DNA from 3 places in the Paenibacillus sp. GP183 genome. Region 2 is predicted to be linked to each of the others. Evidence: riboswitches for the same ligand, from Rfam matches in the RefSeq annotation. Region 2 holds a riboswitch; each other region holds the start of a gene.
What was found. A riboswitch is a leader RNA that binds a small molecule or an ion and turns the genes downstream of it on or off. The one in region 2 is predicted to bind cyclic di-GMP.

Region 1: it holds a riboswitch for cyclic di-GMP, as region 2 does, so the genes downstream of both, BLV33_RS09145 (hypothetical protein) here and BLV33_RS15510 (DUF192 domain-containing protein) in region 2, are expected to answer to the same signal.
Region 3: it holds a riboswitch for cyclic di-GMP, as region 2 does, so the genes downstream of both, BLV33_RS14370 (hypothetical protein) here and BLV33_RS15510 (DUF192 domain-containing protein) in region 2, are expected to answer to the same signal.

Annotation. Positions count from the first base shown of each region.
Region 1 covers NZ_FNSW01000001.1:1,836,550-1,844,050, reverse strand. The annotation lists gene BLV33_RS09190 (flotillin family protein) at 1-138, shown strand, start outside; gene BLV33_RS09185 (AI-2E family transporter) at 554-1,642, opposite strand; gene map (type I methionyl aminopeptidase) at 1,663-2,409, opposite strand; gene BLV33_RS09175 (winged helix-turn-helix transcriptional regulator) at 2,460-2,822, opposite strand; gene BLV33_RS09170 (heme biosynthesis protein HemY) at 3,015-3,317, shown strand; gene BLV33_RS09165 (YuzB family protein) at 3,317-3,538, shown strand; gene BLV33_RS09160 (TIGR01777 family oxidoreductase) at 3,587-4,495, opposite strand; gene BLV33_RS09155 (glycine-rich domain-containing protein) at 4,703-5,266, shown strand; gene BLV33_RS09150 (hypothetical protein) at 5,263-5,715, shown strand; cyclic di-GMP riboswitch class I at 5,881-5,969, shown strand; gene BLV33_RS09145 (hypothetical protein) at 6,056-6,436, shown strand; gene BLV33_RS09140 (exopolyphosphatase) at 6,558-7,475, shown strand.
Region 2 covers NZ_FNSW01000001.1:3,166,058-3,173,558, reverse strand. The annotation lists gene BLV33_RS15520 (S-layer homology domain-containing protein) at 1-2,960, shown strand, start outside; gene BLV33_RS15515 (IS1182 family transposase) at 3,558-4,844, opposite strand; cyclic di-GMP riboswitch class I at 5,812-5,899, shown strand; gene BLV33_RS15510 (DUF192 domain-containing protein) at 5,984-6,325, shown strand; gene BLV33_RS15505 (Flp family type IVb pilin) at 6,367-6,552, shown strand; gene BLV33_RS15500 (A24 family peptidase) at 6,666-7,169, shown strand.
Region 3 covers NZ_FNSW01000001.1:2,922,085-2,929,585, reverse strand. The annotation lists gene BLV33_RS14375 (VanZ family protein) at 1-78, opposite strand, end outside; cyclic di-GMP riboswitch class I at 488-577, shown strand; gene BLV33_RS14370 (hypothetical protein) at 843-1,430, shown strand; partial or broken gene BLV33_RS30085 (UDP-glucose 4-epimerase) at 1,588-1,701, shown strand; gene BLV33_RS28830 (hypothetical protein) at 2,750-2,950, shown strand; gene BLV33_RS29680 (copper amine oxidase N-terminal domain-containing protein) at 3,442-4,446, shown strand; partial or broken gene BLV33_RS14350 (IS6 family transposase) at 4,625-5,335, shown strand; gene BLV33_RS14340 (hypothetical protein) at 5,886-6,098, shown strand; gene BLV33_RS14335 (DUF1003 domain-containing protein) at 6,117-6,629, shown strand.

The DNA of each region.
Region 1 (7,501 bases), 1.3 Mb from region 2:
TCAGGCATCGATGTGGAAGGCATCATCAAGAATCTTACAAAACGCACAGCGAGCATTGGAGCTGCAATCCCTTCAGTATCTCCGGCGAACGCACCATCTCCCGTATTTACACCCGTGCCGGATATGGAAAAACCATGAAAGGGATAAGGGACAGCACAATAGGTAATGCAATTGCAAATTCCAGAATTTTGCGAGGTTTTTTAGCATATTTGATCAAGCGGATCTGTTAGAATTGGCGGGTAGGACTCAGTTTAATTAGGGAACCGTGGAGTGAGCCCCCGCGCAGCTTCAATTAGCCATCCGGATGCAAAAAGTACATCCCAAAACGGCACTTTGCTGATTTGTGAGATGCTCAGATGCAGAACCTGCATCTTGTTTCCAGCAAATAGATAGAAACTGGCGAAACTGGCTGAGCCATATGTAGGTTATACATCTGGTTCTGCCGGAAGTGGGCTATTCACTAAAAAAAGATGTATGAAATACATCTGGTCTCACGCTGTCCCTCCATCATCTCACAATGACAAACGGGGACAGCCGCTTTTTTTTTCGAAGGTCATTCCGCTTCAGGATCGCGAATCCATCTTTGCAGATATCCTTGGTCATACAGGGCTTTTAGCAAAATAATCAGTATGGGGGACAGAATCACGCCTGCTACCCCGAAGAGCGATAAGGAGATAATCATAAAGGATAGTGTTGTAAAAGCAGAGACACCCAATGAATCACCTGTGATTTTTGGCTCCATGATTTGACGGACCAGAATAACTACAAGCAAGACGGCAGTAAGCCAAATAGCTAAAGTGGTATTACCTACAATGAACAGATAGACAATCCATGGAATGAATAATGTTGCGACACCCAGAAGCGGCAAGATATCGAAGAATGCTGCCAGCAATGAGATCGAAAATGCGTTCTTAACATTGAGGATAAGCAGTGCGATGAAAATGACGATAAAGGTAAGTGAGATCAGCTTCAACTGAGCTTTTATGTAAGAAACGATACCTTTGAGTACATTCTCTTTGAGAAAAAAGTACACATGCTTGAAGGTACGGGGCGTTTTGTCAGCGGCGAGCTTTTTCCAGGCTTCAATCTCGATGCTTAGAAAATAAGCAAGAATGATCCCGACGGCAAAATTGAAGATAAATGTGGAGAATGAAGTTAAGCCGCCGACCAAACCGGACAGAAATCCAGTGATAAAACCAGATGCTTTTGAGGCGAAATTGGCAGCAGAGCCAGTTGCATTATTTAACAGTTCAGGGGGTATCAAATTTTGCAGTTGTCCTTGAATAACCGAAAACCGTTCCATCAATTGCTCCTGAAACAATGTCTGGGAACTGTATTTTCTAATTATATCGACTAAATTCAAGATCTGGTTGGTAAATATAATACCTGCACCGACCAGTGCTCCCAAGATCACGATGATGAACAAGAAGGTGGAAATGGCCGAGGCCAGCGATTTCCGCATCCCTCTGCGATTCAGAAAACGGGCCAACGGCTCAATCATGAAAAAAATAATGACAGCTAGAAAGATCGGTGTCGCGATCCTGTACAGGTAGCTGAAGAGAAGCATGAAAAGATAAACAGTCAGAATAATCAGCGCGATATCAAAAGCTGTTCTCCAATATTTTCTGTAAAAAGAAATCACTTTCTTCCCTCCAGCGACGATTATTGTTCGGTCAATATCCGCGGTCCTTCGCTCGTGATGGCAATAGTGTGTTCATATTGAGCGGACAGGCTCCCGTCAAATGTACGAGCCGTCCACCCATCCAGATCGACCTTGGAAAAATATTGGCCGACATTGAGCATCGGCTCTATCGTGAACACCATGCCTTCCTTAAGGCGCACACCTCTGCCAGCCGGCCCATAATGAGGCACTTGAGGCTCTTCATGCATATCCATGCCAATGCCATGACCGACAAAATCTCGGACAACAGAGAATCCCTCCGCTTCCGCGTAAGTTTGAATGGCATTGGACACGTCCCCAAGTCTGTTGCCAATGACTGCTTTTTCTATACCTTTATAGAGGGATTCCTTCGTAACCTTGAGCAGTTTTTGAGCTTCACTCGAGATATTCCCCACTCCGTAGGTCCATGCAGAATCTGCCAGCCAGTCACCCAATCTGACGACCATGTCAATCGTGACAATATCCCCATCGTTTAAAGGGTTTTTACTTGGAAACCCGTGGCAAATCACGTCATTGATCGAGGCGCAGGTTGCATATTGATAGCCTTTGTATCCCTTTTGTTCCGGAATAGCGCCATGTTTGGCCAAAAAGCCTTCAACAAATTGATCAATTTCCCAAGAGGTGATACCAGGCCTAATCATCCTGGCAATTTCTTTGTGGCATGCGGCAAGTATTTGTCCGGCTTTGCCCATTTTATCTATTTCTTCTTTTGACTTGATGGTAATCATAGGATGTACACTCCTTAGCTTCTTGTGAGCGGCAAAGCCATTTCAGTCCATTATGTCCACTTGGCGGACCATAATTTCATTTCTTTTAATATTTGATGCAAATCCTGACCTTTTGGTGTAAGTTTATATTCTACAGTAACTGGGACTGTCGCGTAAGCGGTCCTTTCCAGAACGCCTTGTTCCTCCAGGTGGCGAAGTGTATCCGTCAATGATTTGGGGCTGATTCCATTGATTTGCCGCTGCAGCTCGCCAAACCTGCGTGTCCCGCAGAACAATTCGCGCAGAACGAGAAATGACCATTTGCCGCCGATCACCTCCAGTGTTCTTTCCACGGAGCATTCTATGATTTGAGGTTCTTTCGGAATGTGATTGCTGCTTAAAGAAGTCGTTTTTACGGTTTTGAGAGTCGTCATATGAAACCTTCCTTTCCTAATATAATTACTTTCCTGTAGGTAAGTTAATTTCATTGTCGCATAAAGGAGAAAAAATTTCGCTACTTTCCATACTAAAGAAGAAGCTGTAAAATGGCAATAGAAGGCGAAAAGTTGATTTCAAAGCCCGCTTTCTTTACAATAATAATTAAAAAAAGTTTCAGGAGATGCTATATGAACGTCAAAATTACACGCAATGCTGCAAAAGTCTTACAACTGGAGCTCGACAAAGAAGAAAATAAGGGTCTTATGGTTCGTGTGCAAGTTACACATAAACATGGGGACCACGCCCATTATGGTCTTGGCCTTGATGATAAAAAGGATGATGATGTCGTTGTCAGCACGGATAAAGGCATCGATGTTGTACTTGATAAAAATGAACCTCTGCTTGACGGGATTCGGATCGATTATTTTTATGTCCCCGAGGAAGGCTTCATGATTACGAATCCGGCCAAGGGGAACACCGGGGACCATTAATGGCTAACGATATTCGTATATGCGACAAATGCAAGCATATGAAAGTCAAGTCAACCTTGACCAAGCTTGGTCGCATTGCACCGGATGCCGAAGTCAAGGTCGGATGCAAATCCTATTGCGGACCCTGCTCGCGATTTGCTTTTATTTTTATCAACGGACGTTATATCACGGCTCCCACCGAAGATGAAGCTTTGGAAAAGGCGCAAAAATACGTCAAATAAATGATTTTGACTAATAAGGAACAGCCTCTGCGTATTCTTGCGCAGAGGCTATTCCTTATTGAGTGGATTAGACGCCAAGTCACGCAAAGCTTGATCTATGGTAGGATATTTGAACTCGAAGCCATGCTTCAGCAGAACATGTGAAAGTACCTTTTGACCATCAAGCAGAAGGGTAGATAACTCGCCGAACATCAGCTTGAGCATGAAAGCAGGCAATGGCAACCAATGAGGGCGATGCCAAGCTGCAGCAATCGCTCTGCCGAATGCCTCATTCGTCACCGGATTCGGTGCTGTCGCATTAACTGGGCCGCTAATTTGCTCGGTTTGGATACAAGTATCAATCAATCGAACCATATCATCGATATGAATCCATGAAATCCATTGATGGCCGCTGCCGATTTTACCGCCGATGCCCAGCTTGTAAGGAAGCAGCATTTTGGGGAACGCGCCGCCATCTTTGCCGATGACCAGGCCAATACGGATTTTTACCACACGAGCATCCTTGATTTGGTCGGCTGCTTGCTCCCATTTTTCGACTACACCGGACAAGAAATCAACAATGCGATGAGGGCTTCGTTCATCGTAGGTATCCTCCAAGGATGTACCGTATATGGACATGCCGGAGGCGTTGATAACCACCTTTGGCTTATCATCAAGCTCGTTGATAAATTTCTCAATATAGCTTGCTGATTTCAAACGCGAATCCAGAATTCGATGCTTGGCCGCATCCGTCCATCGCTGATTTATCGATTCACCAGCCAAGTTAATGATAGCATCGATGCCTGAATGGGCAGCAGGATCTGCCAGCAATTGATTCCAGGTCACGTGAGAAATCCCTTTTTGAAGCGAAGGAGAAGAAGACCGGGAAATAATCAGAACTTCATGTCCGTTTTTCAGGAAAAAAGGAATCAAGTGGCTGCCGACAAAGCCTGTTCCGCCTGTAATCGCAATTTTCATAAGCTTCCCCCTTAGAGTTTTGCTTTAGCAAAACTTGCGTCGTAAGCATCCTAAGAGTTTTGCTTTAGCAATACTTGCATCGTAAGCATCTCCTTTCTTTCATTATAGTTGTATGAAGAAATATATGCCATCCTATTGGAGGATACTCCGGTATCCCTTATAATGGAAATACATAGCAAGGAAAGCCAAATTTCCGGGAGGTTATACATGCCAGCATTTTTTATTGGCGCCATCGTCTTCATCATCGTCATCTTCTTTGTGAGTTACAGTTCGCGAAGCAATCAAGGGACAACCAAACGTGTCCGTTATGATGCAAGTCAATTGCCCCAGGGATTGGGTTTACTTGATTCAATTCCACTGACGGAAGCTGTCAAACGACTCGAAGCCGCTTTTACTGCGGATTTTGTTGAAAGACTGGAATATAGGGTAATGACGAAGCATGGGAATATGTCGGAAGATGAATTTCATTGTAAGCTTTTTGAGCTCAAAAGATATTTCTTGATGAACTTGATTTTGAAAAGTACTCCGATGTTCAGTGAAGAGGTCGATGATATTTGGCACGAAATGCTGATGTTCACCAGGGAGTATCAAAATTTCGGCGAAGCCTTTATGGGCAGCCAAATACATCATGCTCCTGAACGCGACCCCAAACAAATGCCGGGTGACGTGCGTGGTTCGACTGGGTCTATGCGCATTTGTTTATATTCACTCCTTACAGTCAGGCGATTTGGAATGGATTCTTCCGCTATCCGCTGGAAGCAGAGAGATTGAATGTGCTTCAGCAGGGGAATGAACAGGAAATTTCAAGTCTCTGGTTTGATACGGAAACCGCCAATCGATATGTAGAGGTAAAAGAGACGAACCAGATTCTAATCAATCAAGCCATAGATGAAGCAAGGCATGCTGCGGGAAGCTCGAGCTATGCGCAAACAAATTGGTCAAGGAACAATGGAACCATGGATTTGACCTATTTGGCGGGAGCAATGATGTTTTTCTCCATGGTGGATAATTCGAATTATCAGAACAACATGAATGACGTTCTTCCGATTGACGACAGTCAGATGCGAGCAAACAGCGGCGGAAGCGGGTGCTCTGCCTCAGGCTGCGGGAGCTCCGTTTCATCGGATCAGGGCGGAGGCGGCGATTCCGGAGGCGGGTCCAGCTGTTCATCGGGTTCTAGCTGCGGCGGCGGCAGCAGCGGGTGTGGAAGCAGCAGTTAAGTCATTTCTCAAGGGGAAAATCCAGATAGAAAGGCATTTTTTGTAAAGATAGTTCTTATTACCTATATTCTTGCATGAAAAATAGTGCGATTGGATTATGTTTCCTTTTATATAAATCGCTTATATTTTAAGTAATAACAGCAGGATACGACATTTTTCGTTAAATCTCGATAATGGCAAAACTGGCGAAAGCCAGCGACGCAAAGCTAAAGGGGCTCCGTTCTCCATCTGGAACGTGCTTGCCAGCTGCCGAAGGATAGGGTTATATATACAGGACACCCCTCCCGACGGAATCACGGATGGGGTTTTATTTATTTTTTGGGACAGGAGGAAATAACAGTTGGAAGTTGAATGGAAACAAAATGAGGAAGAAGTGCTTACATCGATCAACGGAAACCGAGTGGCCAGTTTAATCCCCAGCTCGGAAGGGCCTAAATTGCTCATCGATACGGAAGAGTACTCCCTCAAGGAAGCTTGCTGGGATGTGGAAATGTTTCACGGAAGAAACAGCAGCATGTTGATCTTTTACTGGAAGGGCGAAGTCAAGCTTTCGGTGAAATTTGCACCACTTTCCAATCTATTTGATTTACACAGCATGGGCACAAACGCATCAGTGCCAAGCGAGAAGAACAAAAGCTTTGGGTGGTCTCAAGTAGAAGCATTTTTGTTGAAGCTTTATCAATGTTTAACCTTTAAATCAAGAACAGCTCAAGCCAACTAGGTTGGCAGCTGTTCTTTTTTTTGTTTGTTGAATTTTATATCAAATCGTTGTCACTTCCTGAAAGATCAAGGTATAATGATAGAAAAATAGTGCTAATGGACTATCAGGAGGGTTAATGGCGATGAGATTGATTACAAGGTCGGATTTTGACGGATTGGTATGTGCGATGCTTTTCAAAAAAATGAATATGATTGATGAGATGAAGTTTGTGCATCCGAAGGATATGCAGGACGGTGAGATCGAGGTTGGTGAAAATGATATCTTGGCCAACGTTCCTTATGTACCGGGCTGCGGCTTATGGTTTGATCACCATTCCAGCGAGCGGCAGCGGATGGATGCAAACGTGACCTTCAAGGGCGAGAATCGTATCGCTCCAAGCGCTGCTCGAGTGGTGTATGATTATTACGGGGGACGCGATAAATTCGGCAGCGAGCTCGATGATATTATGGAAGGTGTAGACAAAGCGGATTCCGCACAGTTCAGCAAGGAAGACATATTAGAGCCTCAAGGTTGGGATTTGCTTTCGTTCCTCATGGATGCACGTACTGGTTTAGGGCGTTATCGCGATTATAGGGTTAGCAACTATCAGCTTATGGAAAGCTTGGTCGATCACGTGGCTTCCAAGAATGTAGCTGAAATTATGGCGCTTCCCGATGTCAAGGAGCGTGTGGATCGTTACATAGAACTTGATGCCTTATACCAGAAAATGCTGCGCACCTACACGCGCACTGAAGGTAATGTTATTGTAACGGATCTGAGAGGGGTAGAAAATATTTATCCAGGCAACCGCTTCATGGTCTATGCCTTATATCCAGACCAAAATATTTCGATCTGGATAGTCGATGGACGCAATAAACAAAACTGCGTGTTCGCTTGCGGACACAGCATCATTAACCGCACCTCGAAGACCAACATTGGCGCTTTGATGCTGCAAAACGGCGGAGGCGGGCATCATGCTGCCGGTACCTGCCAGGTAGACTACGATAAAGCGGACACAGTGCTCAGCACACTCGTTGCTTCAATGAGAAGTGACGGTTAGAGTGAAATAAAGATTGCAAAGCAAAT
Region 2 (7,501 bases):
CAAAGGTCAGAGCAGATAATAGGGATAATCATAGTATCGCCTTTAATGATATAAAGAATCATTGGGCACAAGCATCTATTGAACGTTTAATAGATTCACAGATTGTGAATGGTTTTGAAGACGGGACGTTTAGATCGGAAGGAACGGTAACAAGAGAACAATTTGTTAAAATGTTAGTCCAATCACAAAAATATCCACTAATTGATGATACGTCACCTTTTTCAGATGTTGACAAAAGTCGTTGGTCCAATACATACATTTTAACGGCAATAAAGAATGGCATTATAATTCCTACGGAATACGGAGCTACATTTAAACCCGAAGAAGAAATTTCGCGTGAAGAAATGGCGAAAATGGCAGCCAGATCATTAAAGCTTTCGGACAATGAAGGCGCGTTGAATTTTAATGATAATGATGGTATCAAGAACAACCGAGGTTTAGTAGGTGCGACCGTAAAAGCAGGTATTATCAATGGTTTCCCTGATGGGTCCTTCAAACCGAATGACACTGCAACGCGGGCACAGGCAGTTGTTATTATTACAAGGGTGCTTGATAGTAAAAGTAAAGATATAACAAAAGAAAATGCCAATAATTCGGTAACTTTAATGCCTGGGGTTGTCACTGTTGACCAGTCAACAGTAAAACAAATTACAAATGTTGCGCAAGATGGCTCATCTATCGCATTTCAAGGCTCACCTGACGCCATTACGAATCTTAAAGCAGGAGATATTTTTACAGTTGTTCCATCCAAAGATTCCGCACTATCAATAGATTATCCATTTGGATTCGCAAAAAAGGTAGTTTCAATATCTAATATGGGCACACAAACGGTAGTTCAAACAAGCAATCCAGATTTTTCTGAAGTCGTAAAAGATATTAATATTCATTCTGAAGACCGAGTAACTTCAGATCAGTTTATTCCTGCAGACGGCGTTTCTATTGGTAAATTAGCGGATTCATCGAACCCTAAAGAAGTTGTCAGAATTTTATCGGCTGACAATGAACTGAAACCTATTACATTTAACAAGACTATTAAAGGAAAAGGTAAAAATGAAATAAAGCTTGATGGAGAAATCGTTTTTGAAAATCCTAAAGTGAAATCAGATATTAGTCTTTCATCGAATAGAATGATGGTGGATTTTATAGCTGAAGCGCATGGAAGTATCAATCTTACCGGTAATTTGGAACTAAAGGATGAGCCGAAACCACTGCCTTTAGGTACTTTTATAGTTCCTGTGGGTACTACAGGTTTAGGCGTAAAATTTGAATTAGATCTTATTGTTAAGATGGACGGGTCAGCTGATCTAACAATTAAATCCACAGAAAAATTAACAATGGAAGCGGGGTTTAAATTAGATTCAGATGGCCTAAAACCAATAGGTGATTTTTCTTTAAAGCCAGAGTTAAAGCCAGTCGAGTTCAAGGGGAAATTTGAAGGTTCTGTTGCTTTAGCACCAAATATTTATTTATCCTTTCTGACGTTTTCACTTGCGGGTATCGAAAATAACTTTGGACTTAAATTCACGATTGAAGGAACATATTCGCTTGATTCCAGTGCATTTGCACAATCCGGCGGAACACAAGGTAGTAAAGGTTGTTTAAGTATGAAAGACAGTTTCTTTATTGAGTCTAACGCGGCGATTAAACAAATAATTAAAAAAGAAATAAACCTTTATAAATACGAAAATGTATTTGCTCAGATGAATAGATGCGCGGATGTAGAAAGCATCGAAGTACATCCAAATGAACTGTTTTTAAAGCCAGGTGGTAGCGAGCAACTTTCTGTTATTGGGACAATGGCTGATAATAATGCTTTATCCAATAAACTCCATCGTGCTTTGACATCGGATTTGCAATATCAATCGGAAGATAAAAAATTAGCAATTGTGGATAAGAATGGGCTTGTTTCAGTACCATTGAATGCCACGCCGGGATCGAAAACAACCATTACTGTAAGTTATCACGATAAATCTGCTAGTGTTACGCTTGTTGTACAGGATATTAATTCTCAGAATCAGTCAAATGCCCCAACAAAAAATACTGACCCGATACCGGCAAATAATTTAACCACTGATACTTTAGTTCGTCTTGAGGACCTTCCAATTGCCAACCAGTCCTTGATTTCGGACTCAGGAATACGAGGGAGTGGAGTTATTACTCCATTTCATCAAGCGGTGTCTGATACAACAGGGAAATATGTATTTAATGGTGGAATATTGAGCGGCAATTTCTTGGATAAAAATAAGCCGGGTTTTGGGGAAAACTCGGGAAACAATTGGGTTGAATACAAAATTGATGGCAATTTTACCGAGTTTACCGGAACATTATTCAATCCGAAATTGGGTTATACCGGGCGAGCAGGTCGTAACCTCGTAAGAATAAGCGGCGATGGAAATCTACTATATAGTTATGATGAATTCAATGGTCTTTCCGCTCCGGTTAATTTCAATGTAAATATCAAAGGCGTTAAAGTTTTACGAATGGAGTTTCCATTTAGTCCAACTGATTACTCCTATAGTCCTTGGGGAATTGGAAACTCTTATTTGAAAGTTGTAACGAAAAAACCACAGTCTGTTTTTACGTCAACGAACAAGCGTGAGCTTGAACTTGTCGGTGAACTTAACGATACAATACATAACGCGTACCCTATTGAGTCAGGGACAAAATATAATGCAATTTTGCAGAATGCGGATGATGTCGATTGGTACAAAATCTCTACACAAAAGGATGGAAAAGTGCGAATTGTTTTAAGTAACGTGCCTTACCAAATCAGTGGCTGGTTGTATGATGAAAACGAAAAGGTTCTAACAGGTATGGTTCCATTAACTAAAGATTCCTGGTACAATGAACTCGAATTAAAAAAGGGGAAATACTACTGGCGTGTTTCGCCTCTTAATTGGGGAGAATCAAGATCTGAGGGCAAATATACAATCTCCGCCTCCTTCTCAATGGATGAATAAGTCAAATTGAAATAGGATAAAAAAACCTATCGTTGGAGCAAAACCCAAATATAACGAATGGGAGCACATAGCATGAAACAATGCAGCTCATCCTAAAACTAGGGAAGGGCTGCATTGTTGGTTAAGCAGGGGTTGTAAGAGTTGATGCAGGCTTTGAATCTTTGAACCAAAGAAATAACAGTGAGGTTTGTAAATGAAATAAATGTAAGTTAAATAAGCGGACTCCAGAATCGTTATGTGGAAATAGTAACAACGCGCAGGGAATGTGTTGAAATTAAAATAAAAGGTTACTTGTTGACGAACTGTTGACGATTTTCGTCAACAAGTAACCAAACACATCCAAATGGAACAAAGTTCCAAGGTGGATAAGCCTTATAGATTACGGTCTTGACCCACCATAACAGAGATTGGCGAACCCCTCCTATCACCCTTCCAAGCTGATAGCGTGGGTTCGATTCCCATCACCCGCTTAACAAAGAAAGACCACCTTGATGGGACTGTTGATAAAGTGGGCTAGGGGATCCAATTCCCTAGCCCACTTTGTTTTTTTATATTTTCTATTGTTTAAGGTAATTTTGGGTGACTAATCGCGATGTTTTATGCCGCTTTTATCATTCGTTTTATATTTAAAGCCAACGCGGAAAGAAGGCAATGTTCGGTGGCGTTCCGAATGCCGTTCTTATAGGTATATGTTAAGTTGTGACACCTCTTCATCGTTCCAAAACTGCCCTCGCACCACACGCGCCTTGCTTTTTGAATCGTGCGATATTCATCTGAACGTGAACGGACAACATTTCGTTCCTTTGCTTCTTGAAATAACGGACGTTGAATTGTCCTTCGATTACCAGTCTTGCCAAAACAACCGAAACGCAACGAACATTGCTCACAATCCTTGCTTTTTGAAGCATACATCTTCGTGTAAGCTTGCTTTTCCGTGTGAAAGTTGATGTGCGTAAACCGAAGGGTTTTTCCTTTTATGCACGTATATATATCGTTTGTCTTGTCATATGTCAGGCCTGATTTTTTCAAATGATTCTCATCAGAATCTATGGGTACTATGTACCCCTTTATCTCAAGCTTTTCGAGTGCATAATGTACAGGAGAACGATCGTAGCCTTTGTCCGCTCCAACCTTTTGGATTCGTAAATCAAACTTTTCTTGTTGCTCTTTTAACCGAGCAGTAAATGGCTCGTGGTCATTTATGTTTCCTGGAGTCACATGGATGTCTGTGATGATTCCATGTTTTGTGTCAATCGTGGTATGGGCTAGGTAATGAAATCCTTTAGGTTTGTTGGGTCTGCTTAACAGTCCTGCTTCAGGGTCGGATTTGCTTTGAGTTACTTCTTTTTCCGCGCATTTCTCCTTTGGTTTCTTCCCGCGTTTTTTCTTGTTCGGATCATTATTGAGCTCGGATTCAATTCGGCGAGCTTCTTGTTCTAGATCCTTGAAATATTCGGATGGTTTCTTCTCGACAACGACTTTCTCCGTTTTTCCTTTTGAAGCGTTCACTTTGATGTGAGTGGAATCCACAACGACAACTTCCCCAGTTACCGTACCTTTGCTGATGCAATTTGAAACGATATGATCAAAGATTTCTTGGAATACCTCGCTGTCTTTGAATCGCCTGCGGCGGTTTTGACTTAATGTCGAGTGGTCAGGAACAGATTCACCCAGATCTAAACCTAGAAACCATCGGTAAGCTAGATTTACAATAATGTCTTGCTCTAACTTTCTTTCCGAAGGTATTCCATACAGGTATCCAATAAGCAGCATTTTTATAAGGAGAACGGGGTCAATGGATTTTCGTCCCATTGGTGAGTAGAGGTGATGCACTTTTTCATAAATAAAAGTGAAGTCGACTTTTTGTCGAATATCCCGCAACAAATGGTTTGGGGCACCAGATCATCCAGGTTCATATACATCAGTTGATTTTGTTTATCTCCATCTATACCCATCATAGCTTTGACCTCCATAAAAAAGACCGTATAGATATTAATTCTACACGGTCCTTCAAAAAACCTATTCAATTCAATACTTTGTCAACAGTCCCTTGATGGTGGTCTTTCTTTGTTGCGGGTATCGGAAGCGAACCTTAAGGTTCGACCGTCCGTGCATCTTCTCGAATCATCCAGGTAGGACGAGTGTCTAAAATTACGCTGCTTGGTTTCCGTAGGAAACTATTCAATCAGAATTTCGAGTATTTCCATTAATAAATCCCATACATTTAGCTCCAAAATAGAATATAAATGGAAAAATTGAAAGAAGAGAATCAAAGAAATTATAGAAAATTAGGACTTATTTTTTTGGTGAAATTGAAATGCCGAGCGACAATTCAACCAAAGAAAAATGTGTAACCTTATGCTGCACTTTTGTTCATTAGTCAGAAAAAGTAAAATGGACTGCGGTGGATCCTCCGGGTTAGTAATCGGTAAAAGAGTTGAGACTAAACATCGTCTGAAAGTCCCTTTTTAGATGAAAAAATACAGGATTAATTCAATATTTTAAAGGATCTAATGCAACTAAAGTAGGATTAATTTCCATTTCACCAGGATTTTCAACACCGGAAAGGTAATTATAAGCCGGAAATCCTATTTTAAAATAAACCAATTATTAGTAGATAAGTTATTGAATGTTTTCCCAGCCTGCTTTAATCCACCATTTTCCTCCAAAAATCAACTCATTACGGGTAGAATGGCATTCTTATTGTGATCAAAAATGTGTGAAAAGTCACAATTTTGACTATTGAATATTTTGTGACAATTGAGTCGTTGGTTGGATTTTTTTCTTGCTTTGCTGTAGATTATCATGAAATCAATCACATCGGACCAGCAAGCAAAAAGGCTTCGCAAGGTCACGATAAAGGCAAACCTGGTGAAAGCCGGGGACGCAAAACTAGAGGGGCTAAAGCGCATTTTTGCTTTTGCCAGCCAGTTGCCGAAAGACCGAGGGAGCATTTTTTTGTGACCCCTCCTTTCGGGAAAAGGTGGGGTTTTTTACATACTTGGGAGGTGGTGAAACTATCAATGAAAATGATGATCAGGGAAAACGGGCTGCTGCTTGGACATCACATTGATAGAGCGGAGACGTTTATCCAAAGGTTTAAAGGTTTGATGCTTCAGAAGCAGCTTCCGATTGGACACGGATTATACATACGTCCATGTAAAAGCGTACACACATTTTTTATGAAATTTGAAATTGATGTACTTCACCTGGACGATGACGGCCGTATTGTTGGAATGGAGCAATCCTTGAAACCGGGAACCATTGGGGCAGCCATACCGGCAACGAAATCCGTATTGGAGCTGCCGGCCGGCACCTTGGAACAAGAAGGTATTTCTATGGGACAAACTGTAGTGATGGTGTAAGACAAATTCGACAAAAACCAAATTTATGAGGAGGATTTAAAATGGTAAACAAAATCAAAGGTCTATTGAAGGAAGAAGCAGGACAAGGGATGACAGAGTATGGTTTGGTGCTAGGCTTGATCGCTGTTGCGGTTGTTGGAACCTTGGTTTTACTTCGCACACAAATTATAGCTTTATTCAATAATGCGAAAGCAGGTGTAGATGCTGGCGTTGCCGGAATGAAATAATCCGCAGTTGAACGACAGCCTACAAAAGGCCGTGCGTTTATTCCAAACGTAACGGCCTTTTTCATCTCCACTAAATTCAATCTACTTTCTTAGGAAGAAACGGAGGACCTGGTTTGTGGACTGATCTGATCCTGCTGATGGTCATTGGGATTTGTGTCGTTACCGATCTAAAGAAACGAATGATTTATAACAAAGTGATTTTCCCCGCGCTGCTTGTTGCATTTGGTTTACATGCCGCATTGGAAGGCTGGTCTGGCCTGGGGCAGTCTTTACTTGGGTTTACCGTGGGGCTTTGCATCCTGCTGATTCCTTACCTATTAGGGGGGATGGGCGCAGGTGATGTAAAGCTGTTGGCGCTGGTGGGGGCTTTGAAAGGAACATGGTTTGTTCTGGCGGCCTCCGTCTATATGGCGCTGCTTGGAGCATTAATCGCCGTTGCGGTAGTTTTGTTCCAGAGAGATTTTCGCCAAAGGATTCAATTTCTCTTGTATGTGCTGATAGGGATACGATATGGTCTGCAAATCCAGTGGAAGGAGCATTTTACCTCAGGAACTTATCCCTACGGTGTTGCTATAGCTGGAGGTGCTGCGCTTTGTTTATTCCAGAAAGGGTGGTGAGGGGGATGATGAAGTGCGGCATAGTCGATTTGGGACGATTTATATTTGCTTATCAAAGCTTACATATGACCGTTCAATAAGCAGTGAGGCTCGGTGGATTGGGAAAGAGTGTTGCGGAAATTGTCTCCTATGCGAAGGGACATGTGCAGGTTGCCGATCCAGTAGGCCTATAAACTTCCCTTTTTTACGCCGCTCGTGTCCCATATCATCCCTGTCCCGACCCTTTCAACGAACTCAACGATCCGCGTGGAATAGGAGATGAGACGTTTTTGAAGAATTGGTACCGGTCTTGCGAAGCCTGGCGCTGTCAATAGAGGAGCTTACTCGATCCG
Region 3 (7,501 bases), 240 kb from region 2:
GTGAATCAGCGCACTTTGGTCCAGTGTACACGTGCATATGAAAATAACCATGCACCAGAGCAGGGTCAGTAATTTCATAGATGATCTCCTTAACCCTACTCCATTATTTATTGATATAATTGAACCAACAAGCGGATTCAGTTAAAGATTGAAATCCACTAAATTTTCAAAATTTTATTTATCATATCATAAAAGCGCTTTAAATAAAATTATTCAGAATATTGTATCGGGTCTATTTAAAAACTTTGGGAATATCATATAAATAATTCATTTTCGATCGTAGTGTTTTCAAAGGAGTGGGGATGGTCAATCTGGGGAAATCGAGAGATTTGGGCTTTCAAAAAGGTTGCTTGTGGGGTATTGGCCTTTCCATTCCTCTTTGGTTTTTATTGATATACGTACTTTATAAAATTTTTTTCTAAAATTAATGCCAAAGCCTCTATATCTTTAATTAAAATTGGTATATATTAGAGTATATCGTCGAATCATACGATACTAGCAAAATCACTGAAAAGTGATCCGCGCAAAACTAAAGGGGCCTAATCGGTTTAAGCCGAAAAGCTAGCCAGTTGCCGAATATGAGGAGGAATGTTTATGTGGTGGTTTATTTTAGGTTGTTTTACAGGGTCGTTGGTTTCATTGCTTTTCATAAGTGTGGCTGTGGTATCAAAGAAAGCTGATTTAGCCATCGAAAGTCAAGTCTGAATGTGATAAAAGAGCATCCAAGCGGATGCTTTTTTAATTTTTATTAGCTTCTTGGATTTAGCAAATGGTATAATTACAGATGTAATTTTGTCGAATCATTGTATGGATGAAAAGTTCGTAGGAGGATTTTTTTCTAAATGACAAAGAAGATTGTAGTTACTATAAGTATTGTATTTCTGTTAGGTGTCGGATTATGGTATGTAAAAAATATAGTTAACGATAAAATTTATTCGAAGTTATCAGAATTGATTGTATCTCCAGAAGTTCAGAAAGAAATTGAAGCCGCAGCGAACTCTGAAACTGCAGCGAAAATTTTGCAAGATCCATCTTTAACTGTTCCTACAGACGTTCAAAATCTTACGAAGAACCTTCAACAGCAAACGGGGAGTGCTGATCCCAAGCAAGAGAAAGAAGCATCGCCTAACAGTAGTGATACATCTGCAGAAGGAACGTCATCCGTACAAAATAAACAAAAATCGGAAGTTGCAACTGCACCTATTACTGCACCCTTGCCTAACACCACTACACCGGTGATAAAAAATCGTTCCGAAGCTGTTCAATATGCGTTAAAAAAGTTTTCTGCTCAAGAAATTACTCACTATAGTTCACTGTATAAGGACCGTAATAATTTGACTCCAGAACAGAAACAGCAAATCAAAGCGGAAGTTTTATCAAGATTTACTCCTATAGAGCTCAAAGCATTACTAGCGGCGGCCAATCATTAGTTATAAAAGTTTAATATTCTTCATCGTCTTGGAGAGTGGATTATTATTACAAAAAAATATGAAAAAGACCAACCAGTAAACTCTGGATGACCTGAAGCAAGATCAACTCCAAAAAAGCATTATTTATTTTTTGAAATCATAAGCTCTAAAAGCAATGAAGAACAGTCTAGAAACTATTTTTTTAGATAACAAGATTGATGATGTTATCCATTTTGCCAGGTACAAAGCAGTCGGTGAATTAGTGCTGATTCCACTTAGTTATTATCATAATACATCACCGAAATTTCCCAACAGGTGCCTTTATCTTTTGCAAAAGAAGTTCGTTTCAAATAATCAGACCTCGCCCCGAGCCGATCGGGGCTATTTCTATTTAAATGGTCCGTAAATTTCGGGGAAATATGCGCATATATTTAGACAACAGACTTTTTAGGTGGTGATGGCATTGCGCATGCTTCGAATCATTTTTTATTTTGTGCTTCTGTTCATTCTTATCAAAATAACATACGATGCCCTGTATAGCCTTGCGTTGCTTATGGGATTTGATTCCTTGCCGAATAATCGTAACAGAATATTGGCAAGGGCACACGCGGAGTTATGGGCAATCAAATACACCACACTATTAGTTGTTGGTTTGATTGGATGTTTTTTCTTGGCGAATAAGAAGTAATCAGGAAATTCTGATTTAACATCTTAAATGAAAAGAAAAACATCATAGTACTCCCCATTTCGGATCACCATTTCTTAATACTGTTAGAAAAAAAGACGTTATAACATCTTGGAATCGTCTGTGCTTTTAAATTACTGAGTGTGGGCTCGAATTTACTAGCTTCGAACGAAATTGTGGTGTCGAAGTAGGCATCCAAAATGAGACGAATGACTTTAGGATGTTCTTTTTACAATATTTATTGTTAAGAATCGGTGTTAATCGACATATATAGGTATAAATACCCTGCTTGATATGCTATTATATATTTACACAATAACATATACAATTACCGATATTGCAGGTAACAAATCTACTACAGTAAGTACGGTTAGTGTAATAGAGCCAAAAGAAAATGAAGATGGGTCATAAAGGAAAAGATTCAAGTAAAAAAGGTAAATAAAATAATAATTTGCATTGTAAAAAAACTTCACGCAGTTGATGCGTGGAGTTTTTTTTGGAAGCGGAAATTGAACACTGAGAACAAACAGGCGTTTTAAACTCATTCGTCCAATCTCAATCAATCCTAGATTAACAAACAGTAGCTTTAATCTGTCGAATTGTGGTATTCTATGGAAAGTAGCGTCCAAAATGCGACATAAGATGGTGAATACAATTGAGAAAAATGAAATGGAAAAAATGGTTGATCTGGTCAGGTGTTTCTGTCGTTTTTTTAGTGATATTGAGTTTTGTAGGAATGAATATGGCGGTAACTTACTCGCTTAAAGTTATAGAATCTTCTTCAATTGAATCTTCACTTCCAACACCTAAAGAAACAACCCAATCAGATAGAATAATTGGCAATTTGAATCAATAAGGAAGTGAAAAAAATGATTCGCAGCTGGGCGTGATAAATGAAGTAAATAAACAGACTTTAAGCTCCACTCCAAATTTATCACCTGCTCCATCTGGCAGCACAGTTGCTCCATCCCCTAGCTCATCTCTCGCCTCTCCTTCTCCAATACCAAAAGGGCAGAGCTTCACCTATCAAGCAGAGGTTATTAAGGATATAGCAAAGGTAGTAGAAGACTCCATTACACTGAGAGAGAAGGTTGCCGTTACCTCAGTACTTTTGAATAAACTAAGTGCTTCGGATATGCAATTGTTTATACAGATGGCTAGTAAGGGCATGTCGATAGATGAAAAAAAGCTGCCAAAAAAGTCATTCTTGGGAAGCTTACCGAGAATGAATATAATCAATTGATTTAAATAGCTGCTAAATATGGTTTAATCGAAGGTATGCACTACAAGGAAAGTTTGAAAGAAAAATAATGTTGAATCTCTTACAAAAGGGCAAAGGTGAAATGAATGAAAAGTAAGATGAAAGTGATTTTGATCTTATTGTTAACAATGCTTATGAGTATGGCTTCGACAGCAGTGGCTGCGCAAAGTCCTACTTCAGTGGATGTCTACTTTGTGCCGGTGCATTTTACGTTCGACGGGAAGGAATATGCTCCTCCTGAGGGGCAGCGCAGCTTTATATATGAAGGCAGCAGCTATGTTCCTTTACGATTCGTTTCTTACTCCTTAGGTAAGTCGGTTCAATGGAATAGTGATACATATACCGTTACCATCGAAGAGCCAAGCAGTTCCGAATTGATTAGCATTAGTGAATATAAGTTGAACACAGAAGTTAAAAGCCAAGCCATTGGTAATGTAGATAAATCCAACTTAAAGCCAACATCCTTGAATGTATACAGGGAGAAGGTCGCGTATGTATTCGATGGCCAAGCCAAACAACCAACTGATCAACAGCCAGGCTTCATCATTGACGGCAGTCTTTACGTGCCTATCCGATTCTTATCAGAATCAGTTGGCAAGAAGATTGATTGGAACCCTGAGACTTATACCGTAGCCGCTGTAGTGAAGGAGGAAGTGAAGCCCCTTCCGAAAGAAACCAAGGATCCCAAAACAGAGGGTGCCCCTGCAGGTGGAGGCGTCGGTGGAGCTGCTCCTGGGGGGAGTGTAGGTGGCGGTGGCGGCGGAGTTGCTGGCGGTGGATCAAGTGTCAAACTGACAAATGAATCGATCACAGCATCGGCTGAAAGCCGGCTTCGTGCTTTGGAGAGCAGTTGCAGGAGTGACCTCAATGCGCTGGCTAGTCAATATCTAAGAACGAAAAATGCAGATTTAATCGTTCAGGGTAAAGCCAAGCTCAGCGCGTGTGATGCAAGTTTTCAAAACATCATTTCAGATGTTACTAGTCAATTAACTACAAATGGATATAGCACAGATATCATTCAATCTTATAAAGATGCCTATGCAAAAGCAAAGGATGACGCAATTGCCGAGCTTTTGAGACCCCGTCCTTGATCTGTTCGATTTCTCAAAATCCCGGGTACTAACGAAGATGTAAATGGCGACAGTGTAAGTAAGTTATTGCAACTTTCTTCTAGCATCCGATGATGGGATGCTTTTTTGGTTCTGGTGCAAAAATGAAATCGTGTGGTAACATAGATAAAAACCATGTGGATGTAAAGGAAACATATAGATGAATTCAGCGTCAAATTTATTCAAATGGAAACATTTTAATGCGGAAATTATTTTACTAACGGTAAGATGGTATCTTCAATATCGTTTAAGTTATCGGGATTTGGTAGAAATGATGTCTGAACGTGGCATTTCGATTTCTCATACAACGATCATGAGATGGGTACATCAATAAGCCCCTGAAATAGCAAACAGAGTTCGACCCCTTCTTAAACATTTGAATGACTCATGGCTTTGTGACGAAACCTATATCAAAGTAAAAGGTCAATGGACTTATCTTTATCGTGCTGTGGATTCAAAAGGTAAAACCATTGATTTTATGTTAAGTGAGAAGCGGGATAGGAAAGCCGTACAACGGTTTTTTCGGAAAGCTCTAGCCTTGGATCATGTTCAAATTCCAAGAGTGATTACCGTAGATAAGAACCCAGCCTACCCGGTTGCAATCGAGAATCTGAAGAAGAATGATAAACTACCTCAGGAAACGCAGATCAGACAGACAAAGTATCTCAATAACATCATAGAACAGGACCATCGATTCATTAAGAAACGAACGAACCCGATGCTTGGGTTTAAATCATTTCGAACTGCAAAGCAAACAATAACAGGAATTGAAACGATACATATGATCAAAAAGGGGCAAGTCGAATGTAATCATTCGTCGCCCCTTTTTGTCGTTCAACTCATCCATCAGTTGTTCGGTTTGATCACATAAAAAATAGTTTGACCTAACAGATCGTCTGGACTTTTTTAATTCTTGCAACAGAACCATTTGATATACTGATAAAAATTAAAGAAGTAGTAAAGACATAAATCAGCGTTTAGAATATAATGAATTTATAAATACCCTTAATCACTATTTAATTTTGGACTTCGAAGGCAGGGATTAAATCTATGATAATTCTTATGGAATATATTTCGGTTAATATTTTGATTTTGTTGGTTGCTGTTCTATTATGGATAAATGACGGTCAATTCTCTTTATTAGATTTTTGTATCGTCTTTCTATTGGCAATTTCTGGAGTAATTTTTATTCGAATGAGATTTAAAGGTATCCGTATTAAAAAATATTGAATATAGTAATGATGCACCTCCCTTATTGTGTGTTAATCGATAAGATAGAGGTGCATTTTTCGCCATTAACATTTTATTTGGGAACTCATCTTAATGAATTATCAAAATGAATCTTTTATAAAAAACATAAGATAGTGAGGATTATAATTGATGATTGATAAAATTAGATTAAATGATAAGGAAATCACACAATGAAAAAAACGATATTTAGATCAATTATTATTTTTTTTGCATTAGTCCTAATGCTGCAATCTTTTATAGCTGCAAGCGAATTTAATTTAGGAAACCATCCTGTAATGGGTATAGTTATTGGTTCGCTTGTAGTCATAGCAACACTAACGTTACCAAAAATACATTTAATGAGAAAATATTTAAACAATTCAACAGAAAACAATAATAAATAAAATGGAAAAGGTGACAAAATGGAAATTGAAACAACTGAGGATTTAAAGGATTATAGTGCTCGTGTTAACCAATTAGTGGATGAATTCGAGAGCCACATCCATGCACATTTAAATGAAGAATACATGAAGTCAACAAAATGGTCTGATAAATTCGCAGACAAAATTGCTGAATTTGGTGGAAGTTGGAAGTTTATTAACATCTTTTTTATTGTCTTAATACTTTGGATTGTTTTAAACTCCCTATCTTTCACCAAAGTATTCCATTTTGATGAGTCACCATTTATCTTATTAAACTTAGTGCTATCATTTCTTGCAGGTTTCCAAGCACCTATTATTATGATGAGTCAAAACAGACAGTCGGTAAGAGATAAGAAAGAAGCTATTATTGACTTTGCGATCAATTATAAAGCTGAGCAGGAAATTGATGATATGCAAGGACATTTGCATCGGTTGGAAGATAACTTTGCTGAGTTTAGAAATGAAGTTAAGGGGGAATTGGCGGAAATTAAAAAGCTTTTACAAGGTAAATAAAGATATTATTTTATATTGGGAAGGTTGTACACTAGCCATGCAATGGTTGATATTAGTTGTAATTCTAATTGCTGCAGTAATTTTCTTGACCTATAAAATAATAATAAAGATTAGGGATAAAGTCGAAGCAAAAAAAATCATTCAATTGTCGCTTTATGGTAAGACATCTAAAGTAAACAAGCATTTGTGTTCATTTTGCCGAAAAAAGGTCAAGCGGCTTTCTTTTTATTCAGATGAGCATGGCATGGTCGTTGGAGTTTGTGATAAGTGTAAACCCCAAGCAGAACGGAGAGCTTTAATGAGGTTATGATTCTAAGTGGAAAGTAAGCGAGATATATTCACTATTTCCCTGAAAATTAGAATATTCGCATTTACATAAAAATTGATCGAACAACAAATCCCATTGCCTAACGACATGAAATCGAAATAATTCATTCTTCGATTACTCTTTAGTAATCCTATTATTAATCGAAAAAATGGATTAAATAACCCTTTTCCCCTATAATTTTAAAAATTTCAATGTTCTGAAGCAGAGCTACTTTTCCTTTAATCTTTAATATTACTTTCCCCATATTCAACGCTTTTAAGAGCATCCAATAAGTATATGTAATGTTCAATTTCACTTTTACTTTTGGTTTTATCTTGAACGGCGTCGGATAAGTAAGCTTTAACATCTGTGAGTCAACAATTTGGAAATATGCTTTCCCAAAATCAAGAATTTTGATTTTTTCTTTAGTATTAGAAGCGGTAGGAATCTTAGCTTTGATGTTGATATTTAAAACTGAATCCGCTTAAATTTGATTCTAGAAAGCACTCTTCAACTTTGTAGGTTTGAATATTGCGCATAAGGTTACTCCTTGAATTTTAACTGT